Regions from separate parts of the Dendrosporobacter quercicolus genome, predicted to be linked through region 1. Evidence: a T-box and tRNA genes for the amino acid it is inferred to sense, from the RefSeq annotation. Region 1 holds a T-box; the other holds one or more tRNA genes.
The links. A T-box is a leader RNA that pairs with one kind of tRNA and senses whether it is charged. The one in region 1 lies ahead of leuS (leucine--tRNA ligase), so its partner is inferred to be a tRNA-Leu.
Positions count from the first base shown of each region.

Region 2: it has a tRNA-Leu gene. The T-box ahead of leuS (leucine--tRNA ligase) is inferred to sense a tRNA for this amino acid. The anticodon was not compared.

Region 1 is NZ_FNHB01000001.1:807,960-823,783, forward strand. It holds gene BLR06_RS03970 (FecCD family ABC transporter permease) at 1-1,062, opposite strand, end outside; gene BLR06_RS03975 (TonB-dependent receptor plug domain-containing protein) at 1,259-3,187, opposite strand; gene BLR06_RS03980 (MFS transporter) at 3,618-4,844, shown strand; gene BLR06_RS03985 (ComEA family DNA-binding protein) at 4,858-5,433, opposite strand; gene leuS (leucine--tRNA ligase) at 5,644-8,127, opposite strand; T-box leader at 8,267-8,475, opposite strand; gene BLR06_RS04000 (hypothetical protein) at 8,626-9,015, shown strand; gene BLR06_RS04005 (cytochrome c biogenesis CcdA family protein) at 9,206-9,886, opposite strand; gene BLR06_RS04010 (TlpA family protein disulfide reductase) at 9,891-10,421, opposite strand; gene lgt (prolipoprotein diacylglyceryl transferase) at 10,526-11,311, shown strand; gene BLR06_RS04020 (response regulator) at 11,422-12,078, shown strand; gene BLR06_RS04025 (FAD-binding oxidoreductase) at 12,273-13,655, shown strand; gene BLR06_RS04030 ((Fe-S)-binding protein) at 13,658-14,977, shown strand; gene BLR06_RS04035 (trifunctional glycoside hydrolase family 18/polysaccharide deacetylase/glycosyltransferase family 2 protein) at 15,628-15,824, opposite strand, start outside.
Region 2 is NZ_FNHB01000014.1:16,383-32,206, forward strand. It holds gene BLR06_RS17455 (hypothetical protein) at 1-71, opposite strand, end outside; gene BLR06_RS17460 (hypothetical protein) at 87-1,610, opposite strand; gene BLR06_RS17465 (DNA recombination protein RmuC) at 1,776-3,110, opposite strand; gene BLR06_RS17470 (hypothetical protein) at 3,319-4,230, opposite strand; gene BLR06_RS17475 (hypothetical protein) at 4,548-5,105, shown strand; tRNA gene BLR06_RS17480 (tRNA-Leu) at 5,641-5,729, opposite strand; tRNA gene BLR06_RS17485 (tRNA-Cys) at 5,744-5,818, opposite strand; tRNA gene BLR06_RS17490 (tRNA-Gly) at 5,825-5,899, opposite strand; tRNA gene BLR06_RS17495 (tRNA-Phe) at 5,906-5,981, opposite strand; tRNA gene BLR06_RS17500 (tRNA-Asp) at 6,102-6,178, opposite strand; gene BLR06_RS17505 (response regulator) at 6,313-6,675, opposite strand; gene thiD (bifunctional hydroxymethylpyrimidine kinase/phosphomethylpyrimidine kinase) at 6,693-7,496, opposite strand; gene BLR06_RS17515 (hypothetical protein) at 7,538-8,206, opposite strand; gene BLR06_RS17520 (ABC transporter substrate-binding protein) at 8,405-9,493, shown strand; gene BLR06_RS17525 (ABC transporter permease) at 9,517-10,293, shown strand; gene BLR06_RS17530 (ABC transporter ATP-binding protein) at 10,307-11,134, shown strand; gene BLR06_RS17535 (DUF1540 domain-containing protein) at 11,148-11,303, opposite strand; gene pyrE (orotate phosphoribosyltransferase) at 11,511-12,083, opposite strand; gene pyrF (orotidine-5'-phosphate decarboxylase) at 12,084-12,800, opposite strand; gene BLR06_RS17550 (dihydroorotate dehydrogenase) at 12,817-13,758, opposite strand; gene BLR06_RS17555 (dihydroorotate dehydrogenase electron transfer subunit) at 13,758-14,522, opposite strand; gene carB (carbamoyl-phosphate synthase large subunit) at 14,515-15,824, opposite strand, start outside.

The sequences.
Region 1 (15,824 bases):
GTACATAAAGAAAGGAGCGCCGACCAATGCGGTAAGGATGCCGATCGGCAATTCACCGCTTGTTAAAACAATACGGGCCAGGACATCCGCCCAGATCAGAAAAATTGCGCCGGTCAGAATGGCTGCCGGCAGCAAACGCCGGTGATCGGCGCCAACCACACCGCGCGCTACGTGGGGAACAACCAAACCGACAAAGCCGAAAATACCGCATACGGCAACAATTAAGCCGGTAATCAGCGCTGTAATGACTAAATACAACTGGCGGACCCTTGCTAAATCAATGCCTAAGGTAATTGCCGTTTCCTCCCCCAACAACAGGGTATTTAAAATACGGAACTGCGTAAGGAAAAAGATACAGCTGGCGGCAATGCCGGCTGCCGGCAAGGCCAGATTGTCCCATTTGGCGGCAGCCAGCGAACCCATTGTCCAGAAGGCAACGCTGCGCACGCCTTCGGCATTGCTGGAGAGATAAACAATAAAGTTGGCTAAAGCAATGAATAAAGCGCTGGCGATCGAACCGGCCAGAATCATTTTGACCGGGGAAGCCCGTCCCCCAATACCCGACAGCGTCATGACAAACAACGAAGCGGCAAGCGCGCCGATAAACGCCCAGACGGCTGTTCCTAAACCAAACAGCACTCCGGCTAAACCGCCGATCAGGATGGAAAAAGTCGCGCCAAGTGATGCCCCGGCGGATATACCCAGCAAATAAGGTTCAGCCAGAGGATTTTGCACCGCCGCCTGCATTACTGCACCGCATACTGCCAAACCTGCGCCGACAACAGCCGACATCAGCACCCGCGGCAGACGGATTTGCCAGATAATATCCAGATGAGCCTGAGATACCGGCCCGGCAATATCATTGAGAGGCAAATTGAATACTTTCGCTAAAATAATGCGGTAAGCATCGCCGGGAGCAATTTTTGCCGATCCCAGGCATACCGCCAGCAACATGGAAACCAGGACAGCGATGCCCAAACAAGCCAGAAAGAAAGTAAACATTCGTTGTTTTTGAATCATACCTTCCGGCTGAACTAAAAATTGCGGATTGAATTGCGCCATGTAGTTTATCTCCCTGGTATCTTTATTTGCAAACAAATACTTTAGATAGTTGAAAAAGATTATCAGTATTATTTTACCTGCTAACTGCAATTTAGCAAGGACTAATTTCCCTTCCATATAATAGAACAGGACCTGCACCGCCCAAATGCCACTGAGCAGTGCCTGTCCTGCCTTCAAACAGATTGCCCGGCTTTGGTTACATCCGGTGTTCTATACCGACAAAAAAGCTGCGCCCTGCCATTGGATAAGAGCCGGGCTCGTACCAGACATTGCCAATCAGTTCATAAGCCTCATCCGTTAAGTTATACGCATTCGCATAAATACGGGTTGTTGGATTGATCTGATAATGAACAGCCAAATCCATGGTCAGATAAGATTCGGAAGTAAACTTCTCTAAACTGCGATTCGTTGCAGCCCGTAAAGTAAGTCCGGCCTTCCATTTATCCTGATGATAATCAAAGCCTAAATGATAACCGTTGGGCTGGCTGTTTTTAGGGTCGTCATAATAGCCGGTGCTATTGGCTGTGGTCTTAATTTGCGCATAGGAATAACCTGCCGTCACATCCCATTGCGGCGATAATGTTTTCGTTAAGCTAATGTCCAAACCTTTTCGTTTTTCCCGGTCTACATTTTCATAATAGCCGGGATCTTCAGCCGGCCAGAAAGATTTCCACTGGATCGCATTTTTCAGGCGGCTGCTATATACACTGGCCTGCAATTTGGTGCCATCCCCCAGCTCCGTGTTCATCCCAACGGTTATGGTATTGCCTTCCTCGGGTTTTAGGCTTGGATTGCCAACCCAGTAAATTGTATTGCTGAATAGCTGCGCCACGGTGGGGTTCCTGACAAATTGCCCCCAGGATGCATAGATATTGGTAGTGGCGTCAATTTCCCGGTTGATCGACAAGCGGGAGGTCGTATTATCGCCAACAATGCTTTGATCATCATAACGGGTGCCGACGCTGAGTGTCCAATTGTCGGGCAGCTTCCATTGATTTTCTAAAAATACAGATTTAGTCGTAACGCCGCGGTTGATGGTGTCTTTATCGTCCAAATGCTCTTTGAGCCAATTGGCGCCGCCTACCAAAGTGTGGTTTTCACTTAACTTCCAGTTTTGCTGCCATTCCGCTCCATTGGCATAGAGATCATACGTATAGGGACTAACCCCGTCCGATTTTACTAAGGATTGATAAAGCGTTCCGTCTGAGGTATTGCGATATACCCGAAAAAAGTTGGCTGCACCGCTGTCTTGATTCCAGCGATATGTTAAAGCAACATTATTGCTGGTAAGATCCTGCCTGCCGGCAGGATTTGCGGCGCTGCCGTCAGCGATTAAGGCTGCACCGAAAGCGCTCTGATCATTGGTATGTTCCCACTGAAAGGAAAGATCGCGGCCATTGCCCAGTTCCTTATCCAGACGCAGTGTGACTAAATCCTGGTCGATGTCGCTGGCGGCATGGGTTCTGGTCTTTCCGGTTACAGCATCTTTATATTCAAAATCATCGCGTTTCTTTTGCTCGGCGGTAAGTAGATAACGGATATCGCCGGCCGTTCCCTCCGTCGTCAGGCTATAGCGCTTAAAGCCCCAGTTGCCAAACTCCGCGGCTGCCGCCGTACGGCTCTCGTCTCCTCTCCGGGTAATAATATTGATTACCCCGCCGACCGCATCACTCCCGTAAAGAGACGAGCCGGGCCCCCGCAAAACTTCAATGCGTTCGATATTTTCCACTGATAAGCCATCAATATTGATTACATGGTCATTGCCGCTGAACATCAAATGGGGCCAGTTCATTTTGCGGCCGTCAACCAGAATCAGCACACGATCATCGCCATTGAGTACCGGAAATGAGCCAAAGCTGGTTGATCCGGTATTGACATTTTTGCTTCGCAGCACATCCGATATCCGGGTAAAACCACCCTTTTCAATTTCCTCGCCGGTAATAACAGTTACATGAGCCGCCACTTCCGTTAATTTTACCGGAATACGGTTAGCTGTAACAACATACTCATCAAACGTATACTCCTGTTCAGTCTCTTCGGCTGACCCCAGTCCGGTCATTCCGAATAACAGGGCACTGCTCATCAGTGCGCACAACATTTTCTTCCGCTTATGGTTAATGATCATCTTCCCCTTTCAACCAGGCCTGCTCACTGCCGTCATGGAGGCAGCAGCTTTTTACCCTTTAGCAACACTTTACCTCGTGTTATGTAACAAATATCCCATCACCGACTGATTTCAGTCAGTTGGTGAGTCATTACCAATCTATGTCATACCATCGCCCCTGTCCGTTTCCGCTCATACATTTTACATGAGCAAAATGTCATTTGACGTTTAACCAGAAATCAACATATAATAGTCCCAGATACTTTTTGCCACTTCTCATGGCCTTTCTAATTGACTGTTGTCAGTCAATTAGAAAGTTCAATCTTATTGATCATGATAATCACAATCAATAAGATTATAATCCCTGCACTTAAGCAAGTCAATACGTTAATTAAAATTATAAAATTAAGTAGTCAGTATTTAAAATTACAACAGAAAGGCTGTCACTATCATGATTACCGTCAATTGCCACAATGCACCACTGGTCATTCTCATTATCAATATGTTTATCGCCCAGCTTGGCGTCGGTCTGATTATTCCGGTATTGCCGAAATACATGCAGCTATTTGCCGCCAGCGGGGCCGTTCTTGGCTATCTGGTATCGGCAATGGGGTTAACATTGTTTTTGTTTTCACCGCTGGCCGGAGAATTATCGGACCGTTACGGCCGCAAAAGAGCGATTGTATTTGGACTAAGCATGTTCTGTTTATCGCAGTATCTCTTCGGTGCAGCCAGTGAACTATGGCTGCTTTATGTATCCCGGCTGATTGGGGGGATCGGTATCGCTTTCACCTCACCGGCCATTACCGCCTACATCGCCGACATTACCACCGAAGACGAACGCGGAAAAGGCATGAGCTGGCTAAGCGCAGCCATGGCCTTAGGCATTGTGATTGGACCCGGCGTTGGCGGGGTGCTGGCCGAATATGACTTACGCCTTCCCTTTTATTTCGCCGCCGTCGCCTCTGCCCTGTCTATGCTGGCTTCCATACTGGTTTTACCGGAAACATTATCACCAAAAATAAAGACAGCCGCCGGCAAGGCGGAAAAAAAACAGCCGCGAAATGTCCTCCGTCATTTTGCAGCCTCCTTCCAAACGCCCTATTTATCCCTGCTGGTGCTGTTCTTTATCCTCACTTTTGCCTTAGTCAATGTTGAAGTAGTTTTCGGCTTGTACCTCGCTGTGAAATACGGCTATACGCCGCAGGATATCGCCATTTTATTCACCGTTGGGGCAGCAGCCGGTGTAATAATCCAGGCGTTATTCATGGATTGGCTGCTGCGCCGTTTCGGCGAACAGCAAGTAATCCGCTTGTCGCTGAGTTTGGCGGCAATAGCGCTGCTCTTACTGTTGGTTCCCAAGACCTATTTTATGCTGCTTTCCGTCACCGTTTTCTTTTTCTCATTTACCGCTGCCCTGCGCCCCGCCCTGACCACGCTGTTGTCCAAACTCGCCGGGGCGGAGCAGGGTTTTGCCGCCGGCTTAAGCAACGCTTATACCAGTCTGGCCATTATTGCCGGACCGGCCGCTGCCGGACTGCTGTTTGACCTTCATACAGATTTGCCTTATCTCTTTGGCGCTGTCCTTATGCTGGCCAGCCTGGCTGTTCCACTGAAAGAACGACAGCCGGAAACAGCGCTGTCCGCCGTTCAAACTGAGCGGACGGATACGATTTAAAATGAAGCAGAGCTTAAATCCCGATCCGGTCCTTCATTTTGTTATATTTGCTTTCGCCAATGCCCGGTACTTTTTTCAGGTCTTCAATTGCACTGAAATTACCGTTAGACTCCCGGTATTGAATGATTTTCTCAGCGATCGACGGACCTATACCCGGAAGTCTGTCCAATTCCTGTGCCCCGGCAGTATTGATGTTTATTCGCTCTGCTGCCGGCCCGGCGGTTTGGCTTTGCTCAGCGCCGGCAGTATTACTTTTGGTATCCCGGGCCGGTACATGAATTTGCATGCCGTCCCTGAGCGGCTGCGCCATATTTATCTTTGCGGCATCGCCAGTTGGCAGCAGGCCGCCGGCTCCGTCAATTGCGTCCAAAACTCTTGCTCCGGACGCAAGTCTGATTACCCCCGGGTGATTAACCGCACCGCTTACATAAACGATCAGTTCCGGCCCTGCTTCAGTTAATACAGCTTCATTAGAAGAATGTTCAAACTCGCGAACAGCTGTTTTTTGCCAGTAATGATAGGCACTCACGGCCACAACCAGGGCTGACAGCCCGATGATCAGCCAAAATCTCCCTTTATCTTCCACCATATATTTACCCCCTCAGTGCTGCACCAGTACTAGTAAATAATGGTATTTTCTCCTTCAATGTTGTAAAATCCTATGATATTGAACACATCAATAAAAAAAACCGCATTCCGCGCCTTAGCGGCAGAACGCCGCAGGTTGCATCAGCAGTTTTTTCCCCGTTGTAAGCCGCCGACAAGAGGTTCGGCGGCTTTCCTGTTTTCACAGCATTGCTTACTTGACCACAATATTCACAAGCTTTTGCGGTACACAAATGACTTTAATAATCTGCTTGCCGGCAGTGAATTCCGTAACTTTTTCCTGCTCCAGCGCTTTTTTCTCCAATTCGCTTGGCGTCAAGCCTGCAGGTACGACAATTTTATCACGAACCCGGCCATTGATCTGCAGAACAATTTCTACTTCCGCCAAAATAACGGCTTCAGCGTCAAAGGCCGGCCAGACCTGCTTATGAACACTGCTGTCCGCGCTGACCACCTGATGCCATAGCTCTTCGGCAATATGCGGCGCAAACGGCGCCAGCAGTTTTAATAAGGTGGCGGTGACTTCCCGCAGCAATCCCGCATTCGCCACAACAGACTGTTCTTTAGCCGCATACATGGCATTGACCAGTTCCATAATCGCACTGATTGCCGTATTGAAGTTAAATCTGGCGCCGACGTCCTCAGTAACCCTTTTAATCGTAATGTGCAAAACTCTGCGCAAATCTTTTTCTTCTTTGCTCAGCAAACTGTGGTCATAATCATCGTCTGCGCCAACCACCGTTTTTTCATAATAATCAACAATCCGCCAAACCCGTCCCAAAAAGCGGTAAGCCCCTTCGACCCCTTGCTCACTCCACTCCAGATCGCGCTCCGGCGGAGCGGCGAATAAAATAAACAGTCTGGCGGTGTCCGCGCCGTATTTGGCAATGATTTCTTCCGGCGAAACTACATTGCCTTTGGATTTGGACATCTTGGAACCGTCTTTAATAACCATGCCCTGGGTTAACAGATTTTTAAACGGCTCATTAAAGTTTACCAGGCCGGCGTCCTTCAGCACTTTCGTAAAAAACCGCGAATACAGCAAATGCAGTATGGCATGTTCAATACCGCCAATATACTGATCAACCGGCATCCAATAATTGGCCTTGGAGGAATCAAACGGCGCATTGGTATTACGGGGATCGGTATAGCGCAAATAATACCAGGAAGAACAAATAAACGTGTCCATTGTATCGGTTTCCCGCCGGGCGGCTCCGCCGCATGACGGGCAGGTACAACGAACAAAAGCTTCCACCTGGGCCAAAGGAGAAACCGAACCGGTATCAAACCGGACATTGTCCGGCAGCATTACCGGCAGCTCGGACTGAGGCACCGCTACTACACCGCAATGGTCACAATAAATAACCGGTATTGGCGCGCCCCAATAGCGCTGACGTGATACCAGCCAGTCGCGCAGCCGGTAATTCACCCGGCGTTTGCCCAGAGACCGCTCTTCCAGCCAGCCGGCAATCGCTGATTTGGCCGTTTCATTATCCAGTCCTGAAAACTGGCCTGAATTTACTAAAACGCCCGGACCGTCATACGCCCCGGTCATATTTTCCAGACTGGCCTGGCCCTGCTGCCAGTCGATCACCAATCGTTTGGGCAGGTTATACTTTGAGGCAAACTGCCAGTCGCGTTCATCATGCGCCGGAACACCCATGACAGCGCCGGTGCCATACTCAATCAGCACGTAATTTGCCACCCAGATCGGCACTTGTTCCCCGGTAAAAGGATGAACTGCATACGAACCGGTAAACATGCCGGCTTTTTCAAATTCGCTTGAAGTACGGGCAATTTCGCTCTGATTGCGGACACTTTCGACAAAATCGCGAACCGCTCCCGCATTCGGTTTGCCGGCGATCAGTTTCTCAAGCAAAGGATGTTCAGGCGCCAAAACAACATAGGTTACGCCAAACACCGTGTCCTGGCGGGTAGTGTAAACCGGGATTGTTTCGTCAAATTCCGGTACTGTAAAGCTGAATTCAGCACCTTCACTGCGGCCAATCCAGTTTTCCTGCATCGTTTTAACCCGCTCCGGCCAGCCCTTCAGCTCATCCAGATCCTTAAGCAGCCGGTCGGCATAGTCAGTAATTTTAAAGAACCATTGCTCCAGTTCTTTTTTGATTACCACAGAATCACAGCGCCAGCAGTTACCCTCAAGTACCTGCTCGTTCGCCAGAACGGTATTGCATTTGTCACACCAGTTTACAGCCGCCTTTTTCTTATAAGCCAGACCCCGTTCGTAGAACAGTAAAAACAGCCACTGCGTCCAGCGGTAATAGTCCGGATGACAGGTGGCGACTTCGCGGCTCCAATCATACGATAAACCGATTTCCTGCTGCTGGCGCCGCATATTCTCAATATTTTTCCAAGTCCATTCCGCCGGCTGGACGCTATTTTTTATGGCTGCGTTTTCAGCCGGCATACCGAAGGCATCCCAGCCCATCGGATGCAGCACATTATAGCCCTGCATCGCTTTAAACCGGGCAACGACATCGCCAATTGAATAATTGCGAACATGTCCCATATGTAAATTTCCTGAAGGATAAGGAAACATCTCCAGCACATAGTATTCCGGACGCTGACGATTAAGCTCGGTCGTAAACGTGTGTTGTTCCAGCCAATACTTTTGCCATTTCGCCTCAATCTCTTGCGGAGCATATCTCTCATTCATTGATTAGGTAACCTCCCTGTTGTAATCCAGCACTTTTCTTGCCCTTTTGGGCCCAGGATTGTACCAAGCTCAGGATTGCCTTCAGCAAGTCAGAAGCAAGCCGTTCCGACCATATAAGCAAAAAAGCCCCATGGCCGATGCCAGGGACGAGATTTCTCGCGGTACCACCCTGTTTGATGACAAATACACTTGTCAACCCTCTCTTGATCGATAACGCCAATCAGCGTCAGTTGTTTAAGCAACTGCTCCTCCGCAGCGAGTTCAGCTTTATGTTGTATTGGCTCGCATCAACCGCCAATTTTCTGACAGCCACCATTAAAGCCTACTGATCTGCATCACCGGATTAATAAAGGCATTACCTGATCTTCTATGCAAAACCCAGTCAGAATGCCGCTTATTTAATTATATCGCAGGTGCCGTTTAAAAGTCAACTTAACGAAAATATGCTGTTCTATATCGAAAGCGCCAGCATAAATTAAACTATTGAGGAGGTGTATTATGTATAAACTGATTATCGGCAATGTAAGAGTTACTGTATCAGAAGATAGCATCGAGCGAATCCAGGCTACCACAGCTGCCCGGCAGGCAATCGTCGCTGCCGGGCAGCAAGGCAAACTGCTAAGCCTTGTCGAGGTATATTTAACTGACTCCGGATTGGATGTAAAAACAACCGAAAAAACAGGCAGCGCCGTCACCAGAAAAACCATTAAACAAAGCATGCTGGATGGCATGCATTTGGCAATTAAAGAAAAATTGTATCCATCCGGTACCTTCAGCAACAGGGACAGCTGGTATGACAGTGATACCGGCCAGGAATGGCGCGGGGTTGAAGTCGAGGCCGCCCGCAGTGATCTACTGGCAAAATTTGAAGATTGGCTGAAAAGTTGATGTAAGGTAAGGCTGGTTGTTATTTTTGCGCCGGCCTTTTTTATGCCATAGTCCACCAAGTCTAAAGCTATAGGATGAATTGCGCCAAGAACACTGTAGATTTGGGGAAGGTGGACTACCAGGTACCGTCAGCTAAAACTAATTTGCAGATTTTGCTTATTTCTCCTATAATATATAATATTAAACAGAATCAGGCCACAACTCCAATCAGCTTAATCCATACATTAAAATACAATAAAATACCGGTGATTAGGATAACCACGCCGGCGGCCTTTTGAATGTACGGCAGTAAATGCGCAGCCTTTTTTAATCTGTCACGAATTTGATTGAGCAGTACAGTCAGCGCTAAAAACGGAATGGCAAAACCGGCGGCGTAGGCCAGCAATAAACCAATGCTGATTTTTAATGATGCGGTTGAACCTGCATACAGCAAAACGGTTGCCAAAACAGGCCCAATGCAAGGCGTCCAGCCGGTGGTTATCGCGGCGCCCAACACAAACGCGCGAAAACAACCAGCCAGCTGCCCGCTGCTAGGCAAAAGTGGACGGTAATCACGGTTAAGCCCGGAAAACGAAAAAAGTCCAGCCAGCTGTCCGCCCATCATCATCATAAAAATAGCGGCGAATTTCCGAATGAATTCCTGGTATTGGCTAAACAACTGCCCTAACAGCGATGCAGTGGCGCCCATTACAATAAAGACCGCCGTAAAACCTCCCAAAAAACAAACGGCATTCATGACGACCTTGCCGCGCCCGGTTGCAGTGCCGGTTAAACAGGCGGCATAGCTTGGCAGCACAGGAATGACACAGGGCGACAGTACTGAGACAATACCAGCCGCAAAGGCTGCGGCCAGGGAAACATTTTCCGTCATTTCATCACCCCTGCAGTTTTCCGATTACCGCTTCCAGCTCCTGCCGGGTTATACTGCCGGCCTTCCGGTATCGGACGATGCCGTGCTGGTCCGCAACTAACGTGGTTGGTATTGCATTTATTCGAAAAATTTTGGCAACAACAGCTTCCTGATCAAGCAATACGGGGAACTCATAGTGATGCTGTTGAATAAATTCGTACACTTTAGCCGCCGGCTCCTGAATATTTACCGCATAAAACCGGATCTCCTGCCGATGCTTCAGAAAGAATGCATTTAAGCCCGGCATTTCCTCGCGGCATGGCGGACACCAGGTCGCCCAGAAATTAATGACAGTAATGCTTCCCGGCTGGCCTACCGTCACTTGCTGCCCGTCAAGGCCGGTTAAAGTAAAAACCGGCAGCCGGCTGTCCACTGTAACTCCTGTATCAGCCTGCATCTGCATCTGCGCCGGTTTAAAAAAATCAATTAATGTATAACCTATGAAACCTGCAATAACCAGCAGCCCGATGAGGCTGCCCCATCTGCGTTTATCCATGGCTGTCCCCTCTTTTTTGTTATTTTGCCGGACAAGCTGCTGCCATGATAAACTGACAGCAAAAACTATACTATATTCTATCAAATTATTGTTTGGGAGGCTATATGCATCAGTATCTTTTCTTTATTGGTGATTTTCCAATCAGAGCTTACGGTCTTATACTAAGCCTAAGCATTATTTTAGCAACCGGTACTGCCTATTTTTTAGCTAAGCAGGACGGCCGCTGGCATAGCCACGTACCTGACATGGGCATTTACTGCGGCCTGGCCGGTATTGTCGGCGCGCGGCTGTGGGATGTATTTTTTTTCGACTGGGACTATTACAGCCAGCATCTGCTGGAAATTCCGTTTGTCTGGCAGGGCGGCATGGCCATCCAGGGCGGCGTAGTCTTAGGCGTACTGGCCGGCTATATTTATACCAAACGTCATAAAATTGATACCTGGGCCTTTGCCGACATCGTTGCACCGGCGATTATCCTGGGGCAGGCGATTGGCAGGACGGCCAATTTGCTCAATGGGGATGCCTTTGGCCAGCCTACCGGCGGCGGCTTTGGGATTATTTATCCGGCTACAACACTGGCTTACCAGGTCTATGGCAACCAGCCGCTTTGGCCGGCTGAAGTATTTGAAGGTCAGCTGGATATCATTATTTTTGCCATACTGCTGATGTTTCGTACAACCGCTCATGCCAAAGGCCAGGTATTTATTCTGTACGCCGTCCTCTATTCACTGGCCCGCTTCTTTTTAGAATTTATCCGCGGTGATTACGGTACGCTTATGTTCGGTTTAAAATCGGCGCAGCTGACCAGCTTGGTTGTCGTCGTCATCGGCATCCTGCTGTTTATCTGGTGCGGGTTCAACAAAAAGCAGGCCGGCCCAAAACTGCCCTGACTGCCTTTTTATCATTATTTTAAGCAACAAAATAATTATTTTATTTACATTAAGCTTACATTAAAAGGAAATCTATGATACAGTTTTAGTATATTTGGAGGCGTTTTTTTATGAACAAAATCCGGATTATCATAGCTGACGATCACGCCGTCTTAAGATCAGGACTTAAAGCGCTTCTCAGTTATACGCCGCAGTTCGACGTTATCGGTGAAGCTGGCGACGGTATGACTGCGATTAAAATGGTTGAAGAGGTTCATCCTGATGTCTTAATCCTGGATCTTTCCATGCCCGGCATGAATGGTGTTGAATGTATCAAGGAATTGCGGTCTCGTGGCCTGTCCTGTCGTATTCTGGTACTGACAATGTATGATGACGAAGAATATATTAAGGAAGTCATGCGCGCCGGAGCAGATGGCTATGTTTTAAAAAAATCGGCTGATACTGAGCTGATTGAAGGAATTATTAAAATTTATTCCGGCAAGAAATATCTTAATGAAACCATTTCACAAACCCTGATCAACAGTCTGCTGAAAACTTCCACCAATGAGCCGGAAGGGGCAAATCCTTACAAATTGCTTAGTATCAGGGAACGGGAAGTTCTACGTTTTCTGGCGAAAGGATACACCAATAGTGAAATTGCTGAAATGCTTTCACTCAGCCCCAAAACAATCGATACCTATCGCTCACGGATTATGAGCAAATTAAATGTCCGCAAGAAATCAGAATTAGTAAACTACGCAATGCAGCACAAGCTTATTCATACCTGAAACTTCCGCTGCATCAGCCAATTGCTCAGGTTAAAATACTGCCGTAAGAAATTTCACCTTGTAATGTAGGTGTATTTCTTACGGTATTTTACATTGAATGCCCAACTTTACTTATGTGTGCAAAAAGGATAGAATTTAAGACAAATAATAATTTTTTCAATATTATTAATTTTAAGCAGAGGGGTATGAAAAGAATGCAAAACACCCATATTGAGGCTTTAAAGAAAATTGTGGGCCAGGCCAATGTATTGACAAGCCCGGAGGATCTTTACACTTATTCTTATGACGCTACACCAGGCCATGCTCACATGCCGGATGCTGTTGTCATTCCCGCCACAACCCAGGAAGTTTCAGAAATTATGAAATTAGCCAATACCAACAAAATACCTGTTTATACCCGTGGTTCCGGTACCAACTTAAGTGCCGGAACTGTTCCAACTAAAGGCGGAATTGTCCTTTTAATGACCCGCTTTAATAAAATATCGGAAATTGATTTGGAAAACCTGGTAGCCAGTGTTGAGGTTGGCGTAGTTGTCGCCGATCTGAATGATGAAGTTGCCAAACATGGTCTGATTTATCCGCCGGATCCTGGTACAGTGGCCACTGCAACCCTTGGCGGTACGATTTCGGAGAATGCCGGCGGCTTGCGCGGCCTGAAGTACGGTGTTTCCAAACATTATGTTATGGGGCTGGAAGTAGTTCTGGCCAACGGCGATATTATTAAGACCGGCGGTAAAAATGTCAAAGACGTTTCCGGTTACGACATGACAAAATTGTTTACAGGAGCTGAAGGCACGCTTGGTATTCTTACCAGAGCCATCGTAAAACTGGTTCCGGCTCCTGAAGCCAAAAAAAGCATGATGGCTATTTTCAGAGATCTTGATGACGCCGGTAAAGCCGTTTCGGGGATCATTGCGGCTAAAATTATCCCGGCCACCCTGGAAATTCTGGATAATGCAACCATCCGCACCGTTGAAGATTATGCCAAAGTCGGCTTGCCGCTTGATGCTGAGGCCGTACTGCTCATTGAGGTTGACGGCATACCCGAAGTAGTTGAAAAAGAAGCTGCAAAAGTCATGGAAGTGCTGAAAAACAACAATGCCGCTGATGTGCAAATTGCCAAAACTGATGCCGACCGCGATAACTTATGGGCTGCCCGCCGGGCTGCATTGCCGGCTTTAGCCAAACTTCGCCCGACCACGTATGTTGAGGATGCAACCGTTCCGCGGAGCAAAGTTCCCGCTTTCCTTAAAGCAGTAAAAGATATTGCGGCCAGAAATAATGTCACAATCGGTACTTTCGGCCATGCCGGTGATGGCAACATGCATCCGACAATCGTATGTGACCTGCGCGACAAAGAAGAGATGGAACGCGTTCACAAAGCAATGGACGAAATGTTTAAAGCCGCAGTTGAACTTGACGGCACCTTGAGCGGTGAGCATGGCATCGGGTTAGGCAAACTGCCTTGGATGGAATATCAGCATGGTCCCCAGGGCATGAATGCCATGAGAGCCATTAAACGCGCACTTGACCCCAATCTTATTTTAAATCCTGGTAAATTAGTGGGAGAGTGTTAACTATGACTAAAGAAAAAATTTCAGCAAGCGATATCAACGCTCATGACAAAGAGCTGTTAAACGATTTGCAGGATGCTTTAGCCAACTGTATGAAGTGCGGCAACTGTATGGCAGTCTGCCCGATCTACAAGGAAACCGGCCGTGAATCTTCGGTGGCCCGGGGCAAGCTTGCGTTAATGGAAGCGGTGCTTAAAGGAGCGCTGCCGATTAGCTCGGCCTTCGACACGGTCATGGCCAAGTGTCTGAATTGCAAGTCCTGTACGTCTAAGTGTCCTTGCGGCGTAAAAGCTGACGAGCTCATTTTACGCGGTCGCCAGGCTGCCGTTAAATCCCGCGGCCTGCATCCCATTAAGAAAAATGTTTTTCGCTTACTGCGCAACCGACAGTTGTTTGACTTTGCCCTTAAAATGGGCGGCACCTTCGGTCCTCTTACCTTCAAAAAAATCCCCGGTAAAATGGCCGCCGTATCCCGTTTCCCAATGCCGGGAATGGATGCCAGCCGGGCCACTGCGCCCATATCGCCTTCGCCTCTGCGCAGTCAATACCCTGAAGTTATTCCAGTCGCTAACCCAAAAATGAAAGTTGGCTTCTTCACCGGTTGTACCATCAACTATATGTATACCGATGTCGGCGAAGCTGTGATCAATGTTCTGAAAGAAAACAATGTGGAAATAGTCATTCCGAAAACTCAGCATTGCTGCGGCACTCCGGTTTATGTATCAGGGGATATTGATTTAGCGAAAGAGATGGCGAAAAAAACCATTGAAACATTTGAAAACTACCAGGTTGATTATATCATCGGCGCCTGTGGCTCTTGTACGGAAGCACTGAAAGAGTATCCCCACTGGCTCCAGGATGATAAGGAATGGCAGGCCAGAGCCGAAAAAATTGCGAAAAAGACTTTTGAAATCAGTGAGTTCCTGGTAGACGTGCTTGATTTCCGCAAAGACACACTTGGCCCTGTAAACGCTACAGTAACCATGCATGACCCCTGCCATATGGTTCGCGGCTTAAAAGTAACCAAACAACCGCGGGCAGTATTAAAAGCAATCCCCGGTCTGAAGTTCGTTGAAATGAAAGATTGCGACCGTTGCTGCGGATCAGGCGGTTCATTCAGTCTGGCTAATTATGAGCTGTCCCGTAAGATCAATGATAAAAAAGTCGCCAATATCGCCGGTACCAAGGCTGATATTGTTGCAACCAGTTGCGGCACCTGCCGGATGCATCTCCAGGATGGCATTCTGCAAAATCATATGAATCAGGATGTTGTTCATACTGTACAGCTTTTAGACAAAGCTTACCGGGCCGGTAAACGCACTTAAACTATACGGAATAATGAGACGCCAAATTTTGTTATGTTATGCTTCTACCTGTGCCTGTGAACTTGCTTGTTATTTTTTCTATTAGGCAATAACGCAAAGCATGTTCGATTGCTAAAATCAGTTTTCAACCTCTCTACTTCAAGAAAAACCCCGGTTATGCCCAATGTCATTAAGTTAAAAAAATACAATATTATCCAAAAGAGTAGAGTATCCCAAAAGATACCCTGCTCTTTTTTTGAAGAAAAACACTTGACAAATAGCGAGAAACATGTTATCAAACCCCTTGGATGACCAGATTTTAAGAGGCTTTACCAAGTGAACGAATATCCCAATACCGTAAAACAACGCCTGACTTCGCTCATAAACGAAATGTCAGAATCTCCGGCTCTAACACCGCCATTACTTCGTCCAGATCGGACGGACGAGTGCAACATACGCTGCAAAACGCTGTCAGCTTCATTTATAGGGTAGCATAGTTTGACGGATTTGAATAACCTTTTAAGCCGATTTAACTTAACTTAATGACATTGCGGCTATGCCGGTTTTTTTCTTAAGCGGGCGTAGCCCTGCAATCTTGTCCGCCTAAATAGCGTTTTACGGGCGTCACATTCGCTAGGGCTCTTGCTACCCTGTAAACGTCTTCTACCCTTTTAAATTGAGGTTTGGACATTGATCGCTCCCAGTCTTTTTAATTTGTTCCAATTCAAGGGCTTTCCCTTAAAGGCATTAATCAGCGACAAAACAATCATTAAAAACATAAAGTATCGGTAAAAAATCTTCATAGGAATAACCCACATCAAAGGCTTCAAACTTTCTCGCTCTAAACGGAAAGCAAAAACCGTAGTCC
Region 2 (15,824 bases), on a different contig from region 1:
TTACCGGAATGACACACGCTGCATTCTGTTTCGCCCGGCTTAAATTCATTGCCGCAGTTTTCACAAACCACAATGATCACCCCTATCTAAAGTACGAACAAAGAAAGCACAAAGCCTTCTTCACTTAAATAACGCGGATCAAATTTCTGCAACTGCAATACATCAAATAATTTATTACGGCTATTTTTCAGGCTGGTTACAGATATTCCCACATTCTCCGCCAACTCCTCCGGAGAGATATCATCTGTTCCATTCATTTGCGCAAATGAAAATAATACAGCTGCCGCCCATACGCCAGGCTTTCTAATAGTAACCACCGTCAGCTGAGAAAAATCATGCCAGATTCTCTTAACCAGCATTAGATCATGGCAGGATAATCCATATTCCCTGGCCAGCTTGTCCAGCAATAAAGCTACCTGCTCATTAGGAGTACGGATGTCGCGTACTACAGGAAATTCTTTCTCAAGCTGAAATGCAGACGTTACATTCACCTTAGCCAAAGTTACCAGTACGTCAATGGTATGGCGAACAACCAAAGCATGTCTGTCAAAAAAACCGGTTAGCGTTGCTTCAGGACACTGAATTTCATAAATAGCCTTCTGACGGAGAACTTCATCTTTGATCCGTTGGCGCAGATTGGGGCTGACCTCAACACTAGTTACATAATTCAACATAACAACTCCGCCCGAATACAGATGACCATAAAACAAGATTTTCTTGAGGCTGTTGAATTCAAAATCCGGATAGGGCAGCTTCATCACGGCGCCGGTAAATAAATCAATGCATTCCACCCAATCCGGTCCCAGAATCCTGCTGATGTAAAACACGGTAAATTGCGCGTTTAAAAGATCCTGTAAAATTTGCCGTTCATCAGCATTCAGTGTTTTGTATTGCAAATCAAAGAAATGCTGTAATGGTTTTTCATCACTTTCAAGCAAATGATAATCAAAGAGAAAATAATCCCAGAACCCCAGCCAGAATTCATCCTGCTCATTTTCAGGCACATGATCGAACGGGCCGGTGTACAAGTACAAAGCGCGGTCAAAATCATTACTAAACTGCTCCTGCTGAAAATAAGAACCAATTTTCACCATCAACCGTTCCACCGTATCGCCAACCCGCTTGCCAAACTCATCAGACAGAAGCGCCGGAGCGTCAAAATCTTCACTGAATATCCCCAGCTCAGAGTCATCAATATTCATCAACCTTAATGTATCGCCGCCGGCGATTTCATGTGCCGCCCGGTTGATTTCCTCAGTTCCGGCAATGGCCTTTTTACTATACAGATACTGAAAAAAATCCTTTAACACGTCAAAAAACCGCCGTACCGATTCAATGCTGATACTGTAGTCCGGAATATGACTGGCTAACCATTCAACTGCGATACTGTATTCCCGGGCGGTAAGCTCGTCTAAACTATCGTTCTCAGCATGAATCAGATAAAGTATAAACATTTCAATATTACGCCACATCGCTCTGAGTTCAGCATCAGCCACCCCCTGCCAGGCTTTCTGGCGCAAAAAACCCTCAACCCATTCCCGTCTGACGATTGGTTGCCACTCTATATCTTCTTCATAAAAAAGACGTATTTCATCATACACATTTTTCATTAAGTATATTTTCTCCCTTTTAAAATTAGCCCACCGTCATATTATAGCATCTATATTTTTCAGGGGCTAGTTCTGTAACTCTTAAAATTCCAGGCTGGATTTGCACCGGGTTTTCGCTCTCCAAGGCCCAGGAGCGCACCTGCCGGACACAGGCAAGGTGATGTATTATTCTTCATCTGCAAAGGTTTCACCAATACCTGACGCACCTAAAATATTGACCGCCTGCTCCTGCGGCAATTCCTGCACATCTTTTAATTTACGCTGAATAGTCCGCGACTTTCGGGCCGCGTTATCAATAGAATTACTGGCTTCCTGCAATTTTTTATGCGTTTTATCCAGTAAAATACCAAACTTGCCAAATTCACTTTTCACCGCCCCCAGGATACCCCATACTTCGGAGCTGCGCTTCTCAATCGCCAGCGTTCTAAAGCCCATCTGCAAACTGTTTAATAAAGCCGCCAGTGTTGTCGGACCGGTAACAATCACTTTATACTCTCTCATCAGTATATCACACAGCCCCGGACGTCTCAGCACTTCTGCATATAGCCCTTCGATCGGCAAAAACAAAATGGCAAAATCGGTAGTATCAGGTACACAAATATATTTGGCGGCAATATCTTTCGCTTCTGCCTTAATGCGGTTTTCGAGGGCTTTGGCAGTCTCTTCGGCAGCGGCAAAATCCCCCTGCTCCTGGGCATCCTGCAAGCGCTGATAATCCTCCTGCGGAAATTTAGCATCAATGGGCAGCCATACAATACTGCCCTCCTTATCCCGGCCCGGCAGCTTGATTGCATACTCAACCCGTTCATTGCCGCCTGGCCTGGTAACAACATTTTGCGCATATTGTTCAACAGTTAAAACCTGCTCCAGAATATTGCCTAGCTGCATTTCCCCCCAAATGCCCCGGGTTTTGACATTGGTAAGAACTCGTTTTAAGTCGCCAACCCCCAGCGCCAGGCTCTGCATTTCACCCAGGCCTTTGTGAACCAGTTCCAGACGTTCACTGACCAGGCGAAAGCTCTCGCCAAGTCTTTTCTCCAGTGTATCGTTGAGTTTTTCATCCACCGTCTTGCGCATTTCATCCAGCTTCCTGGTATTATCCTGCTGTATTGCCTTCAATTGGCCTTCCACCGCATCACGCAGCTTGTCCATCCGCTGCTCATTGCGTTGAGTAAGCTGACCAAGTTGTTTAGCGAAACTCTCCAATTGCGATAACTGTAGAGCTGCATTTTCATTTAGCCGGCTCAGCACCGATTCATTAAAACGATTCAGCGCATTCGCCAGTTCATCCCGCAGTCCCCTCGCGTTAACGCCGTTTTCGGCCCTGCTCTTGGCCAGTTCCTCCTGAAGCGATTTCTCCATTCGCTCCAGGCTGCGCTCAATGCCATAAAGCGTAACCGACAGGTCCTTGCGCCGCTTTAACACCCGCATGACCAATATAGACAAGCCGATGACTGAAACCAAATTCAGCCCGGTCATCATGACAATAAATATATCCATGTTATACCCCCAGTTGCCGCTGAATACAGCTAATGAAAAAACCGCTCACATCAAAGAGCAGTTTCATGCTTTGCAATCAGAAAAGTTAATTTCCTTAGTATGTTATAACCCGTAACCTCCCGGTTCCTGCGCATTCCTCCTGTAAGTTATGGCTTCGAACATCAGGCTGTGGCTTTGCTGCTCTCAAATCCCGGCGAAGGCGGGTTCTCTAATCTTGTTCTATTGTTGCCATGCGCCGGGCCAGCCACTCAATCCATTGATCGACAAAACCAAGTTCCCGCAATAAGTCATCCGGGGCCTTGATGCGCCCCTGTTCCAAAAACATCATGATCCGGTCCTTGACCAGCGACGCTTCAGTGAAAAATTCCCCGGCCGGCATGTCCGGTTCAGGAAACGCAACGGTATATTCATTATAAATGTCCACTGCCATCGTCTCGTAGATATCCAGCGGTTTGCCAACAATGGCTGTAAACTTGTTTGCGGCAATACAGGTCAAATGAGCCTTGACCTGTCCGGCCAATTCGGTATACCGGCGCTGATACTCCCTAATATGGCGGTTAACGGCTTCATCATTGGCAACCACGCCGCTAAGCAGCTCCCGCACTGCGATATAGCCGCTCAGATCATAGCTGAACAACTGTTGATCCGGCGTCTTTTCCAGCCACCTGCTTACAGCGGAATCCATTAACCGGCCGGCGGCTGCGGCAAACTGCCGGTCAAGTTCATAAATTTGCCGGCATAAGTGATAGACCAGCTGCGCCGGCTGCTCCGGTTGCTGTAAATTGACGGCAAAACATTTTTCACAGTAACCGGTTTGCTGATAAACAAGCGGTTCGCCCTGTGCTACAGCAGGAAAAGGAAGTCCAAGAGCGGCATATCGCTTTTTTTGCTCTGCCAAACGGCTTTTTTCAATATGAACAACGCTTTCATTTCTAAAAGCAACTTCGATAATCTCGTTACAGCACAAACAGCGGCATATTTTTTTGCTGATACGCGCCGCAATATATTGAGCTTGTTTGGGAAAAACAAAATGATATACTGCTGTTTCGATAAAAGCAAAAGTAAATACCTGCTCCAACTGATTGAGCATCGGTATCGTGGGTTGGTTTTGAATTGTCATAGAATACTCCCCGGTAATAATATGGTTTATCGCTTATACATTCGGCCTTACCTGTAAAAATCCTTTAATCCAATCGTCAGCCGGGTCATCCAACAGTCCTGGCTCATCCGCCTGTTTTGGCAAACATGAATTAAAAGCACAGGCTTACGGGCCGCTTTGTCTGAACTTTTTCCTTTAACCTGTCCCAAGGCGCCACCGCTAAACCTTCCGATCTCGCAGGAGCGTTCCCGCTCATCGGAAAAGAAAAACCCGGTTGTATGTTTAGACAGGAAATTATTGGTCTTTGTCGAAATGTCACCCCAAAGGAGGTGATTGCAATGAATCTTGCATTGTTAAAAGAATTGGAGGACTTAAAGAAAAAGCAGGGAACTTTGTCTGCACGTCTTGCCAAAAAAATCGAGACAAAGATTGAACATTCCATTACCGAAGCTTTTCATGACTTTGACCGGTTTTTCAAAGAGAACGGCTTTGAAGTTCAATCGGGTGAACGTATTGTATCGGCGTCTTACGGAAATTTGAAAGCCACACTTAAATATGATATTCCGGAGGCTCCTTATCTAAATTGTTACTTTGCGTTCGATCTGATTTTACAATTTCAGGAAAATACTGAATATCAACTACTTCTTATTTCAAAGCACCAAAACCGCACCACTGAATCTTACGATGCAACGGAAGGCCCAGCTCAACAGATAAGACAAAGCATTCAGGAAGTTACGGCCAGTATCGAAAAAACTGAAGAAAGTATTAAAAATTTCTCTAAAGAAATCTGGTCATTCGAGTTGCGCTCGAAAAAACAGAAGAAAAAAGCGAATCGTAACATCTATGATTCTGTATACGAATTACTGACTACTACGCTTACCAAGGAACATGAATAGTCAATCCATGGTATTCAATTTGTTGTACTAAATCATTCGTAATTTGCTCAATTTGTTTTTGAGAAAAATGTTCGACAGCAATTCAAATTTCAATATCGCTAACGAATCTCTAACTCCTTTGGCCGTTCCGCAAGTTGCTTCTGTGGTCGGCGTTTTCTTTTTCCAGCGCCTCAATCCGCCGCTCCCTGGCGGCCAGCGCTTTCCTCAGCCCGGGTAAACCGTTCCATCGTAAGCCTTAGGCTTTCCTCTCTCATTTTAGACATGAAAAAACCGCCCTATGAAAGGACGTTTTGGGCTATAATATAAAGGCTCCTGTTTTTCGCGGGAGCCTTTACTAATTTCTCCGTTATTGTGATTACCTCTTTCTCCATTCGGGCAGGACGTAGACGTATGATCCTGGCCCAGTTTGAATCCCGGCGCTGCCATCCGGTTGCAGTCTCAATTCGCTTGACTATATTCGCTCGCTATAAAACAAAAAGACCCGGACAGAGTCCAAGGCATGTAGTAATCACACTCAAGTTAGTTTGCTTAGATTTGGTGCCGAGGACCGGAATCGAACCGGTACGGATGTTACCATCCGACGGATTTTAAGTCCGTTGCGTCTGCCAGTTCCGCCACCCCGGCATGATAAATTTTGTTGGAGGCGGCACCCAGATTTGAACTGGGGAGTAGAGGTTTTGCAGACCTCTGCCTTACCACTTGGCTATGCCGCCGTTTTATGGAGCGGAAAACGAGATTCGAACTCGCGACCCTCGCCTTGGCAAGGCGATGCTCTACCACTGAGCTATTTCCGCAATAAATGGTGCCTCAGGACAGAATCGAACTGTCGACACGAGGATTTTCAGTCCTCTGCTCTACCGACTGAGCTACCGAGGCAATTTGGATTTTGGATATTAGATTTTGGACTTTGGAAGCCGCACTAATAACCTGCTATATTATAGTCAGACTGCTATTGCTTTAATTCAATAGCCAATGTCCAACAGCCAACATCTAAAATGGCGACCCGGATGGGACTCGAACCCACGACCTCCGCCGTGACAGGGCGGCATTCTAACCGACTAAACTACCGGGCCACATATTAAACGCATAATCTATTGTATATCAGAGCCTTTTGCATGTCAACCAATTTTTAAAACCTCTAACCCCAACATCTGCGACAACAAAAGTTATTATACATAAAATCCAGCTTTTTGTCAAGTTTTTTTGATTATGTGGCTAACACTTTATTAATGGCGGCCACCACCTGCTCCGGATCAAAAGGTTTAACAATAAAAGCAGAAGCCCCAACAGTCAGTGCATCACTAATGATCGCCTTTTGACCTAATGCGGTAACCATAATCACCCGCGCCAAAGGGTTCTCATTATGAATGATCTTCACTGCTTCTATGCCATTTAAATTAGGCATCGTTATATCCATGGTCGTCACCTCCGGTTTGTGCAGGCGATACATTTGTACAGCCTGTTTTCCGTCACCGGCTTCAGCAACCACCTCATGACCGTTTTCAACCAGTACCTTTTTTAGCATCATTCTCATAAAAGCGGAATCGTCGCAAATTAGGATCCTAGCCATTTTTCACCCTCCATATACTAGTACAAACCAGCTCGATGATATAGTTCATAGAAATGATGCGTAGGACCAATCCCCTTGCCGAGAGCAAAACCGTGTGTAATAGCCATGGTAATATAGCGCTTGGCCTCAGCAACGGCGGCTTCGACGCTCAAGCCTTTAGCCAGGCCGGCGGCAATAGCCGAAGAAAATGTACAGCCCGTACCATGGGTATGCACACTGTCAATCCGCTCATTGGCAAAGCTGCTGAACTTATTGCCGTCATACAGCAAATCGCAGGCGCTGCCCGGTAAGTGGCCGCCCTTAACCACAATATATTGTGCACCCATTTCTTTGATCACTGCAGCTGCTTTTTTCATGTCCGCCTGATTGTTGACTTCAAATCCCACCAATTCCGATGCCTCATACAAATTTGGCGTCACTACCAGGGCCTGGGGAATGAGATGCTTCTTCAAAGCTGCAATCGCATCCTTTTTCAATAATTGGCTGCCGCTCTTTGCTACCATAACCGTATCAAGAACAATATTGCGCGCCTTATGACGAACCAATGCCGCAGTTACTGTTTTGATAATTTCCGAATTCGACAGCATGCCGATTTTGACGGCATCAACCCTAATATCGCTGAACACGGCATCAATCTGGTCATTAATAATTTCTGTATCTAGCTCCCGGATGCCGGTAACTCCGCAAGTATTTTGAGCAGTGATGGCCGTGATGGCGCTCATGCCGAAAACGCCCAAGGCTGCAAAGCTTTTTAAATCCGCCTGAATTCCGGCGCCGCCGCTGGAATCAGAGCCGGCTATCGTTAAAGCTGTATTCCACATCTAAAAATCCTTTCTTAACCTATATAATAGCACATAATCACTTAAACCGCCTGAATTTGCTTACGCATATCCTCCAGGGCGGGCACAAGATAAAGTGACAGCTTATCCGCCAGTTCTGACAGTAATTTGGTTTCAAAATTTGCTGCCATTTGCAGTGTCCGCTTAATGCGCATTTCGCCAAAAAATTCATCCCGGTAAATATTATAATATATAATCAAATTACTGTCAGAGGAAAAATCACTATAATCTAAAATGATGTAAGACCCGTTGATTATTTTCAGCGGCTGCTCCGGCCTGATAAAGAGTTCAAACCCGGCAATTTGTTCCGGTAATTGAGCTGCATATGACCATTCGACGATTTTCTTTTCCCGGAAAATCAGATCTAAATCCTGAACATTAAAGCAGCCCAGTTTGGCGAGTGTTTGATCCAGATGTTCTGCTAAAACCTTCTCTAATGCCGCTAAATCAGCGACAATATAGGAAATATCACAAAACACCACTAACCCGACAGTAATTTTCGCAATAAATTCTTTGGTTGCATTGTCATAAATTACCGAAAAGCTCCGCCTTTGGTCTTGATTGCAATAACGAAATATCCTGTAAACTGTGTCCTCCTTGATAAACTCAGGGATAAGTTTGAACCCGTGTAAAGCTTCGGGAAGCTTTTGTAAATGCTCCGAATCGCAAATTTGTTTAATGATTTCTTCCATAATAACTCCCTTGTCTGATAGAAGTCCGAACGGCTGTAACTTTGCCGGAAGCTCAGCCTCTGTCTATTCGCCGGGTTTGCTGGGGTTGCTAAATATTTATATATTCTGGCTGATCGGCAAAAAACCTGCTGCTATTGTCACCAAAATAATGGTATTTGAATAACATGCAGTAATCTTATTTGACAAGTGGGAGGGAAAATGATGAGAAGACATTTTTTTGCGAAATACACCATAGTTCTGCTGTTTGTCTTGATCGCTCTATTACATACTGCCTGCTCACAGGCCCCGTCTGCGCCTGTTACCGGTAAAGCACCCCATTGGGTTCCTGATTTGGCGCCGCTGTCGCAGCAAACCACGGTAAAGGTCGGCATGAAGCAGGTAGCCTCTGACGCCGGTATTTTGATTGGCATGGCCAAAGGCTACTATACTGATTTGGGTATTACCATTGATCCTGTGCAATTCAATTCCGGTCAGGAAATGATTAATCAACTGGCGGCAGGTCAGCTTGATGTTGGCGCAACAGTTACCTCCTCCGGACTGTTGAACGCCATGTCCCGGGATATACCGGTAAAAATTGTCGCCGATAAAGGCATTAACGTACCAGGTAAAGGATATTACCGTCTGGTCGTTCGTAAAGACCTGGCCGGCGCTTTGACGGACTACAGTCAGCTGCACCGGAAAAAAATAGCGATTGTCGCGACCGCTTCGCTGGATGAAATTGCTTTAGCCCGCATACTGCAAAAAGGCGGTTTAACCACTGCCGACGTGGATGTTCAGGTCATCCGCTCTTTTCCCGATATGCTGGTTTCCTTAAGCAATAAAAGTATTGACGCCGCAATGCTCATTGAACCCTTTGTCACTTTAGGCATGAGCAAAGATATTATTGATCCCTGGAAAGACCCTGTGGACTATGACCCGGATGCGCAAACCGCACTATTGGTTTACGGTACCAGTATGACCAAAAATCCTGAACTTGCCAACCGGTTTATGACCGCCTATCTACAATCACTGCGTGATTACAACAATGCTTTTTTCAAAAATCAGAATAAAGCCGAGATCATTGATATTCTCTGCAAATACTCCGTTGTCAAAGACCCGGTCCTTTACGAAACAATGTATCCCACCGGCCTCAACCCGGATGGCTACGTCAAACTAAAAGGGGTGGAACTCGACCTGGCCTGGTATAAAGAAAATCATCTGTTAAAATCAGATATTAGCCTGCAAGATGCCGTTGATCATAGCTTTGTAGATTTTGCCTTAAAAAAGCTGGGACCGTATCAACAATAAGTGATCTGGTATGAGGTGAGTGTATGGCTAAACTGTCAAGTGATTCCACAGCAATTCGTATGTTATCTGTTTTGTCGCCGCTGACACTTCTGCTCTTATGGGAAGTGCTGGCCCAGGTCGGCGCTATCGATATCCGGTTGTTTTCCAGTCCAACCTTAATATTTAAAGCATTTATTCCCCTGCTGTTGTCGGGCGATCTTTTTCACCATACTGCGGTAAGTGTTCAGCGAGTGATTTTTGGTTTTGCCGCCGGTTCGATACCAGGCATTATGGTTGGTATCAGCATGGGATTGTCGCCCCTCGTACGATCAGCCATTGAGCCAATGATTGCGGCGACCTACCCCATCCCCAAGCTGGCCTTAATGCCACTGATCCTGTTAATCTTTGGGCTGGGCGAAACCTCAAAAATATTTACCATTGCCATTGGCGTTTTCTATCTGGTGGTAATTAATACAATGGCCGGGGTTCTCAGCATTGATCGGATTTATCTTGATGTAGCCAAGAACTTTGGCGCCAGCCGAAAAAATTTTTACTTAACCGTCGCTCTGCCAGGCGCTCTGCCGATGATTTTTGCCGGCTTGAAGCTTGGCATGGGCATGGCTTTAATTTTAATTGTGGCGGCTGAACTATCCGCAGCCAAAGCTGGTATCGGCTGGATGATTTGGCGGGCTTATGACATGTTTGATATTGAGCAAATGTTCGTCGCCCTGATTATGCTGTCTGTGCTTGGCTATATTTTTTCACTCATTCTCGATCTGTTAGAACGGCTGGTATTACCGTGGAAGCAGCAATGCCGTTAAGGAGGAGGTCGCCATGTGCAATACAACGAACCGGATCGTAATGAAAAATGTCAGCAAAACATTTACCACAAGCCACGGTCAGGTAACGGCATTGCAAAACATCAATTTAACCATTAAAAACGGTGAATTTTTCTGCATTGTCGGCCCCAGCGGCTGCGGCAAAACTACCTTGCTCAGAATATTGGCGGATTTGGAAGAGGTGTCCGGCGGTATGATCAGAATCAACAGCGACGGCGGCAATCGTCCGGTCAATTCGATGGTCTTCCAGGAGCAGTCCATTTTTCCCTGGATGACAGTTGCCGAAAATGTAGCTTACGGACTGCGAATGCGAGGCATTGCCAAAAAACTGCGCGCAGATATTGCCAGCCATTATATTAAGATGATTGGACTTAACAAATTTGCCCGCGCGTATCCCTGTCAGCTTTCAGGCGGCATGAAACAGCGGGTAAGCGTTGCCAGAGCCTTTGCCACTGATCCTGAAATACTGCTGATGGATGAACCGTTCGGCGCCTTGGATGAACAAAACCGTATCCTCCTGCAGCAGGAGTTGCTGCATATTTGGGATACCAGTAAAAAAACTACTGTTTTTATTACTCATAGCATTGATGAAGCTCTTTGTGTGGGTGATAAAGTAATGATCATGACCGCCCATCCCGGTACAATAAAATCAGTGGTCGAAGTTGATCTCCCCCGGCCCCGCGATATTGCAGCAATTCGCACAACCGTGCATTACAACGAACTGTTCCAGCAAATCTGGCTGAGCTTACGGGAAGAAGTACTAAAAAGCAAGCAGCAGGAATTCAACGCCAATGAAAACAGTCAGCCGGAAGCTTCCGGCTGACTGTTTTCATTGGTTATTGCAGTTTAAAGGTATGGCAGTTGGTCTCCTGAACATCGCCGGCCTGTTTTCCGCCACTGTCTACACTTACTTCAATGGCGTTCGCAGTACAGCGCTGACCCTGACTCCAAAACTTACAGTTTTCAACCCGGCACTTAACATCTTTTGCCATTTTATCACCTCCTGCACAATTATTATCGGCAAAAACAGAGGTGATTATGTTCGAAAAACTGCGTTAAGATATTGTAATTAATGCCGTTGCCTTCAATAAAAAACTGAGCTCGCAAACTACATTTAGGAATTTTTATGCCATTTTTTTGCATTGGTTTATTTGCTGTCCCTTTGCGTATTTCGGGTACTTGCAGTTAAACCGTTATCATTACAGCTTCCGGCTGCCCCGTTTCGTCATTGGTACGCCGGCTTTGCACAGCGGACAGCCTTCCGGTTGATAAGTGGTAACAGACAGCTTTAACAAGGCCTTGCAGGGAACGTCAAAATTGACCTTGCCGCCGCTCCGGTCAACCAGCAGCCCGATTCCCACCGGAATACCGCCGTGTTCGCGGACTACCTCCAGCACTTCCTGAACAGATCCGCCGGTGGTTACAATATCCTCCACAATCAGCACTCTTTCCCCCGGCTTAATGACAAACCCGCGCCTCAGGGTCATTTTCCCATTCTCGCGCTCGGTAAAAATCGCTCTGGTACCAAGATTTTTGCCAACTTCGTGAGCCAATAGGATGCCGCCGGTAACCGGCCCGACGACCACCTCCACCTGTTCGGCTGCAAATTTGCCGGCTAAGGCCGTGCACAGGCGGGCAGTAAACGCAGGATGCTGGAGGACTTGAAATTTTTCCACATATAATGGACTATGTAAACCTGACGTCAGTAAAAAATGTCCCTCCATAATCGCACCGGTATCGATAAACAGCTGTTTTACTTCAGCTTCATTCATTTATTCGCCCTCCATTTCCGCTAAAATCCGCTCAGCCGCCTGCCGGGGATCGGCTGCTGCAGTAACCGGACGCCCGATCACCAGATGACTGGCTCCGGCCGCTAACGCGCCATGAGGCGTCGCCACCCGGCTTTGATCATTTCGCTCGCTGCCCTGCGGCCTGATTCCCGGTGTAACAATCAAAAAGTCATTGCCGCAGGCTTCTCTGATCAGGGCAGCCTCCTGCGGTGAAGCTACTACGCCATCAATGCCGGCAGCCTGAGCCAGCCGCGCAAAGTTAACAACCTGACCGGAAAGCTCAGCCGTCTGGCCAATGCTCGACCACTCCGTTTGGTCCATACTGGTAAGCACAGTAACGGCAATCAGCTTTGGTTTTTCCATTCTCAGCCGCTCAGCCTCGCCGGCGACCGCTTCAGCCGCGGCTTTAAGCATAGCCGGCCCTCCGAAAGCATGCACGTTCAGCATTGCTGCGCCCAGTCCGGTGAGCGACTTCAGGCTCCGGGCCACCGTATTGGGAATATCATGAAGCTTTAAATCTAAAAAAACCTGCTTATTCTGCTGCTGTAAATAATGCAGTACTCGATTGCCAACGCTGAAATATAACTCCATGCCGACTTTATAGTAGTTTACACTGCCGCCTAAATGCTCAACCAGTTGTTCCACTTCACCCATACTGGAAAAGTCCAGCGCCACAATTAACCGCTGATTAGGTTTCATATACCCACTCCTGACGTTATCCGTTAAGGTTCACTCCGCCGACGAGCTGGCCGACGTTGGCCAGCCCCTTGGCAACAAGATATGCTTTGATTCCTGCCGTTATTTCTACAATAGCGCAGGGGTTTACAAAATTGGCGGTACCGACGGCAACAGCGCTGGCGCCGGCCAGCATAAACTCAACCGCATCCTCCGCCGTCATGATTCCGCCCATGCCGATTACCGGAATTTTCACGGCGTTGGCTGCCTGCCAGACCATCCGCACAGCCACCGGCTTTACCGCCGGCCCGGACAAGCCGCCCACAACATTGCCTAAAACCGGTGCACGGGTGTGGATATTGATGGCCATGCCAAGTAAAGTGTTAATTAAAGATATCGCATCAGCACCCGCCGCTTCCACGGTTTGGGCCATTGCGGCAATATCGGTCACATTGGGCGATAATTTTACAATTACCGGCAGGCTGGTGCTGGCCTTAACCGTGCTGACAACCGCCGCCGCACTGTCGCAGTCGGTGCCAAACGCAATTCCGCCCTGTTTTACATTGGGACAGGAAATATTCAGTTCCACTGCGGCAACACCGGAAGTCTCCAGACGTTTAGCCAGCTCCCCATATTCTTGCACAGTATTGCCGGCAATATTGACAATAACCGGGACATCATATTGGGCCAGCTTTGGCAGAGCGGCGGCGAGAAACGCTTCCACCCCCGGGTTCTCCAGGCCGATGGAATTGAGCATTCCCGCGGGCGTTTCAGCAATCCTGACGCCGGCATTGCCGCTGCGGGGCAGCAGTGTCGTCCCTTTTACTACGATTGCCCCAATTTGATTAATGTCGACAAATTCTTCATACTCCAGGCCAAAGCCAAAAGTACCCGAGGCAGTCATCACCGGCGTTTTCATTTTAATGCCGGCAATTTCCACCGCCATCATGTCCGAAGAAATCAATTCGTTATTAACCGGCATCAGAATACCTCCTCGGCCCAAAAAACCGGACCGTCAGTGCAGACTTTTTTCCGTTTTCCGGCTTTGCCGGCGCAGGTGCAGGATAAACAAGCGCCCACGCCGCAAGCCATATGTTCTTCCAGCGACACCTGACAGGGAATGCCAAACCTGCAGGCAAGCACGGCTATTTTTTCCAGCATCGGACGCGGGCCGCAGCCGTAAATCCGGTCATAACCGCCGGCAGCCAATAAGCCCGGCAGGGCATCCACAGTAAAACCGCGCTGGCCGACTGAGCCATCATCGGTAGTGACATGGATTTTATCACAGGTTTTTTTATATAACTCCAGCCAGAACAGCTCCTGCTCAGTACGGCCGCCCATCAAAACTTCCAGCGGGCGCGGGCATAGCCACCGGGCCAGAAAGACCAGCGGCGCCAGACCCATGCCACCGCCGATCAACAGCGGCCGGCTGCATTCCGGATCAAACCCTGTGCCCAGTGGTCCCATGACATCAACAACATCATTGGTTTTCAATTCAGCCAGCCGGGCTGTTCCCGTGCCGACAATACGGTAGATAACGCTGACTGTTCCTTTAGCTGCATCCGCCGCCGCGATGCTCAGCGGACGCCTTAACAGCGGCTGACAACTATCGCTGACCCGGAGGTGGATAAACTGCCCGGGAACTGCCTGAACGGCAACTCCCGGCATATACATTGTAAGCTTATTGATTAAATTGGCAATGGTGATGTGCTGCACAACCGGCGCCTGAACCAATATTTTAGGCAAGCCCATCCCCTCCGCCGACATAGTCCTGCAAAGCCAGCGCATAAACCAGCCGGCGCTCCCGCATAAAACCAAGCACATGCAGCACTTCCTTGGCGGTATCCATGGAGGTCAGGCAGGGAATGGCATGCTCGACGGTAGCCCGCCGGATTTTAAAGCCGTCCCGTTCAGGCTCCTTGCCGTGGGTAAGTGTATTAATCACCATATTGATCTTGCCGGTTTTGATCATTTGGATAATATCGGCTTTATGTTCATGAACCTTTTGAACGATTTCCACATCCAGGCCAAGTGATTGCAGATATTGCGCGGTACCGGCCGTCGCAACCAGGCTATAGCCCAGTTCGGCAAAGCCCTGCGCCAGCCCGCCGGCTTCCGTTTTGTCCTTGTCGGCTACCGTAAACAGCACCGTCCCCTGAGACGGCACATTCATGCCGGCGGCAGTCAGCGCTTTATACAATGCTCTGGCATAATGATAGTCAGTCCCCATTACTTCACCGGTCGATTTCATTTCCGGTCCCAGGGAGATATCGACCTGCTGCATTTTGGCAAACGAAAAGACTGGCGCTTTAACCGCAATATACGGCTTGGGCGGCATCAAGCCCGGCGTATAGCCCAGTGAATGCAAAGTTGCACCCAGCGCGATCCTGGTGGCTACATTAACCATCGGAATATTGGTCACCTTGCTGAGAAACGGAATGGTACGGCTGGAGCGTGGATTTACTTCAATTACATAAACAACTTCATCCACCACTACATATTGAATATTAATCAGGCCTCGAACATTCAGCCCTACCGCCAGCCGCCTGGTGTAATCCACAATGGTGTCAATGACCGCCTGCGTCAGGTTTTGCGCAGGATATACCGCAATACTGTCGCCGGAATGAACGCCGGCTCTTTCCACGTGTTCCATAATGCCGGGAATGAGCACTTCGCGCCCGTCGGCAATCGCATCAACTTCAACCTCGGTTCCCTGCATGTAACGATCCACCAGAACGGGGTGCTCAGGAGAGGCTTTAACCGCTCTGGTCATATAATCATTCAGTTCGGCTTCACTATAAACAATTTCCATTGCCCGGCCTCCTAAAACATAGGAGGGGCGAACAACTACCGGATAACCAATGCCGTCGGCGGCGGTCACGGCATCCCGGACATTGGTGACGCTTGCGCCCTGAGGCCGGGGAATGCCAAGCTCCTCCAGCAGCGCATCAAACTTCTCGCGATCCTCGGCTTTATCGATATTTTCCACTGCCGTGCCGAATACTTTTACACCGGCTTGGGTCAGCGGCCCGGCCAGATTAATGGCTG